Regions from separate parts of the Pseudoroseomonas sp. WGS1072 genome, predicted to be linked through region 2. Evidence: riboswitches for the same ligand, from Rfam matches in the RefSeq annotation. Region 2 holds a riboswitch; the other holds the start of a gene.
The links. A riboswitch is a leader RNA that binds a small molecule or an ion and turns the genes downstream of it on or off. The one in region 2 is predicted to bind glycine.
Positions count from the first base shown of each region.

Region 1: it holds a riboswitch for glycine, as region 2 does, so the genes downstream of both, gcvT (glycine cleavage system aminomethyltransferase GcvT) here and ACF3NH_RS19145 (D-amino acid dehydrogenase) in region 2, are expected to answer to the same signal.

Region 1 covers NZ_JBMPSU010000001.1:2,294,849-2,298,238, reverse strand. The annotation lists gene gcvP (aminomethyl-transferring glycine dehydrogenase) at 1-67, opposite strand, end outside; gene gcvH (glycine cleavage system protein GcvH) at 91-468, opposite strand; gene gcvT (glycine cleavage system aminomethyltransferase GcvT) at 480-1,577, opposite strand; glycine riboswitch at 1,627-1,721, opposite strand; glycine riboswitch at 1,725-1,815, opposite strand; gene ACF3NH_RS10915 (transglycosylase SLT domain-containing protein) at 1,973-2,665, shown strand; gene ACF3NH_RS10910 (YncE family protein) at 2,740-3,390, shown strand, end outside.
Region 2 covers NZ_JBMPSU010000002.1:219,537-222,926, reverse strand. The annotation lists gene nthA (nitrile hydratase subunit alpha) at 1-196, opposite strand, end outside; gene ACF3NH_RS19155 (HU family DNA-binding protein) at 321-623, opposite strand; gene rfbD (dTDP-4-dehydrorhamnose reductase) at 900-1,784, shown strand; glycine riboswitch at 1,848-1,953, shown strand; glycine riboswitch at 1,957-2,051, shown strand; gene ACF3NH_RS19145 (D-amino acid dehydrogenase) at 2,121-3,365, shown strand.

The DNA of each region.
Region 1 (3,390 bases), on a different contig from region 2:
CGATATGGCGGCTGCCGAAGGCCGCGTGGTCCTCGAGCCGGTTCAGCTCGTCAATGGCGCTGCTCATGCCCGCTCCCCTTCCGCGTCCGCTCAGGCTTCGCTGTCGACGAAGGCCTGGTAGGCCTCGGCATCCATCAGCGCATCCAGCTCGGAGGGGTCGGCCACCTCCATCCTGAAGAACCAGCCCTCCGACTGCGCGGCGCTGTTCACCATGGCCGGGTCGTCGGCCAGCGCGGCGTTGCTCTCGGTGATGGTGCCACCGACCGGGGCATAGACGTCGGACGCCGCCTTCACGCTCTCCACCACGGCGACGGCGTCGCCCGCCGCCACCTGCCGCCCGGCCTCGGGCAGGTCGACGAAGACCACATCGCCCAGCGCGGTCTGCGCGTGGTCGGTGATGCCGATGGTGGCGATATTGCCGTCCAGCCGGACCCATTCGTGGTCGCGGGAGAATTTCAGCTCGGCCATGGTGGCGGTCCTTATCGGGCGTAACGGTGAGGGATGAAGGGGGTGGCGGCGACCTGGGCGGGAATCGCCCTGCCGCGCACCATCAGTTCGAGCGCCGTGCCGTCGGCGGCATGGCCACGCGCCACATAGCCCATGGCGCAGGGGCCGTTCAGCGAGGGGCCGAAGGTGCCGCTCGTCACCTCGCCCACCGTCTCGCCGCCAACCGCGATGGCGGTGTGGGCGCGGGCCGGCTGGCGGCCCTCGGGCAGGATGCCGACGCGCAGCCGCGCCGGACCGTTCTCCAGTTCCTCGCGAACGCGCGCGGCGCCGGGGAAGTTCCACTCCGTGCGGCGGCGCTTGCCGATGGTCCAGGTCAGGCCGGCCTCGACCGGGCTGGTCGTCTCGTCGATGTCGTTGCCGTAGAGGCAGAGCCCGGCCTCCAGCCGCAGCGAATCCCGCGCGCCCAGCCCGGCCGGGGCGGCTCCCGGCAGGGCCAGCAGGGCGCGGGCCAGGATCTCGGCCCGGTCGGCGGCGACGCTGATCTCGACGCCGTCCTCGCCGGTATAGCCGCTGCGGCTGACCAGGACGGGGATGTCGCCGATGCGGGTGGCGGCCACGCCCATGAAGGGCAACGCCGCCACATCCGGCGCCAGCGCCGCCAGGGCGGGCACCGCCGCCGGCCCCTGGAAGGCCAGCAGGGCACGGTCCGGCAGGCGGTTCAGCGTGACGCCGGCGGGCAGCGCGGCCTCGATGGCGGCGCAGTCCACATCCTTGCGGCTGGCGTTGAGCACCAGGAACAGCCGGTCCCCGAGATTGGCGACCATGAAATCGTCGAGGATGCCGCCGGCCTCGGTGGTCAGCAGGCCGTACTTCTGCCGCCCCGGCTTCAGGATCCGCACATCGGCGGGCGTCAGCCGCTCCAGCGCCTCCGCCGCGCCCTCGCCCCGGAGCTCCGCCTGGCCCATATGCGAGACATCGAACAGCGTGGCGCCGCGCCGCGTCGCCAGATGCTCGGCCAGGATGCCCGCCGGGTACTGCACCGGCATGGCATAGCCGGCGAAGGGCACCATCCGGGCGCCGAGCTCACGGTGAAGGGACGCCAGGGGCGTTTCAAGCAGGGTCTCGGCCACGGAACCTCCAGCGCCGCGCTCGCGCGTGGCGGGTCAGGGTTGTGGCCCCCCTCTGTCCGATGACCTGAGAGATTCAGCGCGGGCGTTGCGCGCCTTACTCCGTCGGTGCCATTGCCTGTCGCCAGGCGCCGGGCTTTCCAGAGGCCCCTTCCCCACGCGGCCCTTTGTGCCTGAGCGTTTCCGGGGGCCGGTTGCGCCTTCGGCGATGGCATGCGCCACTCTCTCCCGCGTGGGATCAGCGGGTCAGGCCCTCATGCCCGAGCGCGGAGCGCCGCGCAAGCGGGGATCGCGCGGCGCGGCGGCCCGCGCCGCCCTCCGGCCACGCCCGGCCCCCGCCACACCTCCCCCCCCCGCCACGCTTGACCCGGGTGCGCGCCGCAAGGCATCTGCTGGCCATGCGCCTCCTGCCGCTCCTGCTGGCCCCGTTGCTCTGCCTCGCTTTCAGCGCCGGCCCGGCCCGGGCGCAGCGCGCCGCCGCGGACTGGCAGCTTTGCCGCCAGGCGATCGCGGCGGAGGAGCCGGGCTCCGGCCTGCCGCCCGGCCTGCTCGGCGCCATCGCCCTGGTGGAAAGCGGCGGCACCGACCCTTCCGGCCGCCCGGCCTCCTGGCCCTGGACCTGGAACGCCGCCGGTGAGGGCTTCACCGCGCCGAGCAAGAACAGCGCCATCGCCGCCGTCGCCGCGCGGCTAGCCGGGGGCACCCGCTCGATCGACATCGGCTGCATGCAGGTGAACCTGATGCACCACCCCCAGGCCTTCGCCAGCCTGGAGGAGGGCTTCGAGCCGCGCGCCAATGTCCGCTACGCCATCCGCTTCCTGCGCAGCCTCTATGCCGCGCATGGCGACTGGGGCCGGGCCATCGCGCGCTACCATTCGGGCGAGGCGGAGCGCGGCCTGGCCTATAGCCGCCGGGTCGCCATGGCGCGGCTCGGCGCCGGTTGGGGCCGCGGCGGGCAGGTGCCGCTGCCGGCGCGGCTGGGCCAGGGGCTTTGCGCGCCCGGCCTGCGCCCGGCCCTCGCGCTGCCGAAGCGGCTGGCGCCGAACCAGCCGCTGCGCCAGCCCAGGCTGGTCTGCCGCCGGGGCGGGTAAGGCCGGCTCCCGCTTGAAAATGATTATCATTATCGTATAGGCACACCGCGCCATCCGGCGCCGGAGGACCCATCATGCCGCAGCCTTCCCACCCGTTCCCGCTGACCCGCCGCCACGCCCTCGGGCTGGGCGCGGCCGGCCTGCTGGCCCCGCTGCTGGGTGCGCGCCCGGCTCTGGCGCAGCGCCTGGCCACCCGGCAGGAGCTGGCCCCGCACCTCTACGAGCTGGCCTACAGCCCGCGCCAGCGTGCCCTCTTCGTCGCCTCGGCTGGCGGCTTCAGCGAGGGCGCCCCGCCGAGCCGCGTCTTCCGCCTGGACCCGCAGACGCTGGCGGTGCAGGCCGAGATCCCGCTGCCGCTGAAGGGCTTCGGCGTGATCCTCGACGACGCGGCCGGCCGGCTCTATGTCAGCCACGCGATCGACGGCGCGGTCAGCGCCATCGACGTCGCGGCGAACAGCGTGGTCGGCACGCTGACCCTGGCGCCGAAGGTGCGCGGCGAGGACGGCAAGGAGGAGGCCCCCTACGGCTTGCGCCGCCTGGCCCTCGACCCGGCCCGCGGCCGCCTCTACCTCGCCGGCCTGTCGCTCAAGGAGGGCGTGCTCTACGTCGTGGACACCAGGGCGCTGCGCCTGACCAGGACCGTCTCCGGCATCGGGCCCGGCGCCAGCGGCATCGCCCTCCATCCCTCGGGCGACCGCGTCTTCGTCTCCACTCTGGCGGGCCAG
Region 2 (3,390 bases):
CGACGCGGGCGCCGTTGCGCGGGCCGATGCGCGTCTCGTAGGTCTCGATCAGCGCGTCCAGCGCGGCCGGATCGGCGTAGCCCTTCTCGACCAGCAGGGATTCCAGCGCGCGCACGCGCAGCGCCATCCCCGAGAGCTCGCTACCCTCGTCATGATGGTCATGGTCATGGTGGTGATGGTGATCGGGCCCGCTCATCGCCGCTCTCCCTGCCTGGGGACACGACACCATTCCGCCGGGCGCCGAAGGGGTCAAGACCGGAGGGGGCGGGGCCGGAAATGTCAGGGGCGGCGGAGCACCCGGAGGCCTCCGCCGCGCGCCGTCAGCCGGCCTCGCCGAGGCGGCTCTTGAGATCCTTGGCCGGCTTGAACTTCACGGTGCGGCTGGCGGCGATCTCCACCACCTCGCCGGTGGCCGGGTTGCGGCCCTGGCGGGCGGCGCGCTCGCTCACCGCGAAGGAGCCGAACCCGGCCAGGCGAACCTCGCGCCCGGCCCCGAGGGTGTCGCCCAGGGTCGACAGCACGGCCTTCAGCACCGCATCGGCCTGGGTCTTGGGCAGGCCCGTGGCGGCGGCGGCGGAATCGATCAGATCCTGGCGGCTCAGCGGGCGGGTATCTTCGGTCAAGGCGTCACTCCGACTTGGTGGTAATGCCCGAGGAGAGACACAACCGCCCGTGGCCGGTCAAGCGCGCGCCCGGCCCGGAAGGCCCGCGAAGCCCCGCCTTCCACAGGTTTTTTGGCGGGACGGCCCGAAAATGACGCTCCTGTCATCCCCGGGCGGGCCGGGACCCGCAGCGGCGGGCTGGGCGGCGCGGCGGGCCCGGCCTAGAAGACGGGGAGAGACAGGGAGACAGAGAATGCCGGTTCACCCCCTTCATCGTCGCCAGGGCTCCGCCCGCTGATGCGGATCCTCGTCGCCGGCCGCACCGGCCAGCTCGCCCTGGCGCTCTCCCGCCGCCTGCCGCGGGACGGGCACCAGGTCACCGCCCTGGAGGCGCCCGAGCTGGACCTGACGGACGCGGCCTCGATCGCCCGCGCCGTGGCCGACACGGCGCCGGAGGTCGTCATCAACGCCGCCGCCTACACGGCGGTGGACCGCGCCGAGGACGAGCGCGACCTGGCCTATGCCATCAACGCGACCGGCGCGGCCCTGCTGGCCGAGGCCGCGGCCCGGCGCGGCCTGCCCTTCGTGCATGTCTCCACCGACTATGTCTTCGACGGGCTGAAGGGCAGCCCCTATGTCGAGACCGACGCCGCCAGCCCGGCCGGTGTCTATGGCGCCTCCAAGCGCGCCGGGGAGGAGGCCGTGCTGGCCGCCAATCCCCGCTCCGCCATCCTGCGCACCGCCTGGGTCTGCAGCGCCGACGGCAACAACTTCCTCAAGACCATGCTGCGCCTCGGCGCCGAGCGGGAGACGCTCAGCGTCGTCGCCGACCAGCACGGCGCGCCCACCTTCGCCGCCGACCTGGCGGAGGCCATCGCCCGGATGCTGCCGCGCCTGGCCGCCGCCGGGGCCGGCGACGAGGCCTTCGGCCTGTTCCACCTGACCGGCGCGCCCTGGACCACCTGGCACGGTTTCGCCGCCGAGATCTTCGCCCAGGCGGCGGAACGCGGCGCCAGGGTGCCGGCGCTGAAGGCCATCACCACCGCCGAGTATCCGACCAAGGCGCGGCGCCCGGCCGATGGCCGGCTGGATTGCGGGCGGATCGGCCGGGTGCACGGCATCGAGCCGGCGGACTGGCGCCGCTCGCTGGCCGCCGCGCTGGAGGTGCTGCTGCCCCGCTGAGGCGGGAGGGCCGATTGTGCTTGACGGCGCCGGCGCGGCTTTGCCACCCTGCGCCGCGTCCGCCGAAGCCAGGCAGGAGAGCGCGGCAGGCCCTCGTCAGAGGCGCCATGCCGCCGCCGACGGAGCAACCCCCCAGGAAACTCTCAGGCACCCGGACTGCAGGGCGAGGACGATCTGGAGAGAGGCGGACCGGGCATGGCCCCGGCACCGCCCGCCGAAGGGGATATCCCGGCGCGCCGGGTTAAGCTCTCAGGCACCGTGACAGATGGGGGCAGACGGGCGCGGCCGAGGACCGCACCGCGCTGCCGCGCCATCCTCACGGAGACGGCTCGACCCATGAGCAAGATCGCCATCATCGGCGCCGGGATCACCGGCGTGACCACCGCCTATGCCCTGCTGCAACGCGGCCACCAGGTGGTGCTGCTCGACCGGCACCGCTATGCCGCGATGGAGACCTCCTTCGCCAATGGCGGCCAGCTCTCGGCCAGCAATGCCGAGGTCTGGAACAGCTGGGCGACGGTGCTGAAGGGCATGAAGTGGATGCTGCGGCAGGATGCGCCGCTGCTGCTGAACCCCCGCCCCGGCTGGCACAAGTACAGCTGGATGGGCGAGTTCCTGGGACAGATCCGCCACTACCGCGCCCATACGATCGAGACCACGCGCCTGGCCATCGCGGCGCGCAGGCACCTTTTCGACATCGCCGCGCTGGAGGGCATCGACTTCGACCTGGAGCGGCGCGGCATCCTGCACATCTACCGCGACCGGCCGGGCTTCGAGGCGGCGCAGCGCACCAACGCGCTGCTGACCGAGGGCGGGCTCGACCGCCGCGCCGTGACGCCGGAGGAGATGCGCGCCATCGAGCCGGCGCTGCAGGGCACCTATTACGGCGGATTCTTCACGCCCTCGGATTCCACCGGCGACATCCACAAGTTCACCCGCGGCCTGGCCGAGGCCTGCCAGCGCCATGGCGCCCGCTTCGTCGCCGAGGCCGAGGTCAGCCGCATCACCCACACCGCGCGCGGCATCGAGATCGCCTGGGACAAGGCCGGGCGGGGCGTGCCGGGCGGCGTGGAGGTGGTGGACCGCCTCGTGGTCTGCGCCGGCATCGCCAGCCGCCGCTTCGCCGCGCTGCTGGGCGACCGCGTCAACGTCTATCCGGTGAAGGGCTATTCCATCACCGTGCACCTGGACGATGCGCGGAGCCAGGACGCCGCGCCCCAGGTCAGCCTGCTGGACGACGCCACCAAGATCGTCACCAGCCGGCTGGGCCGCGACCGCTTCCGCGTCGCCGGCACGGCCGAGTTCAACGGCGAGAACCGCGACATCCGCGCCGACCGCGTCCGGCCCCTGGTCGATTGGGTGCGCGACCTCTTCCCCGAGGTCAGCACGGCGCGCAGCGTCCCCTGGGCGGGGCTGCGCCCGATGACGCCGGGCATGATGCCGCGCATCGGCCGCGGCAGTCGTCCGGGCGTCTTCTACAACACCGGCCATGGCCATCTCGGCTGGACCCTCTCCGCCGCGACGGCGCAGATGGTGGCCGAGGCGATCGGCGAGGAGGCGCGGCGCAACATCGCCGCCTGAGGCGGCCGGGCCGCGTCTCGCGGGA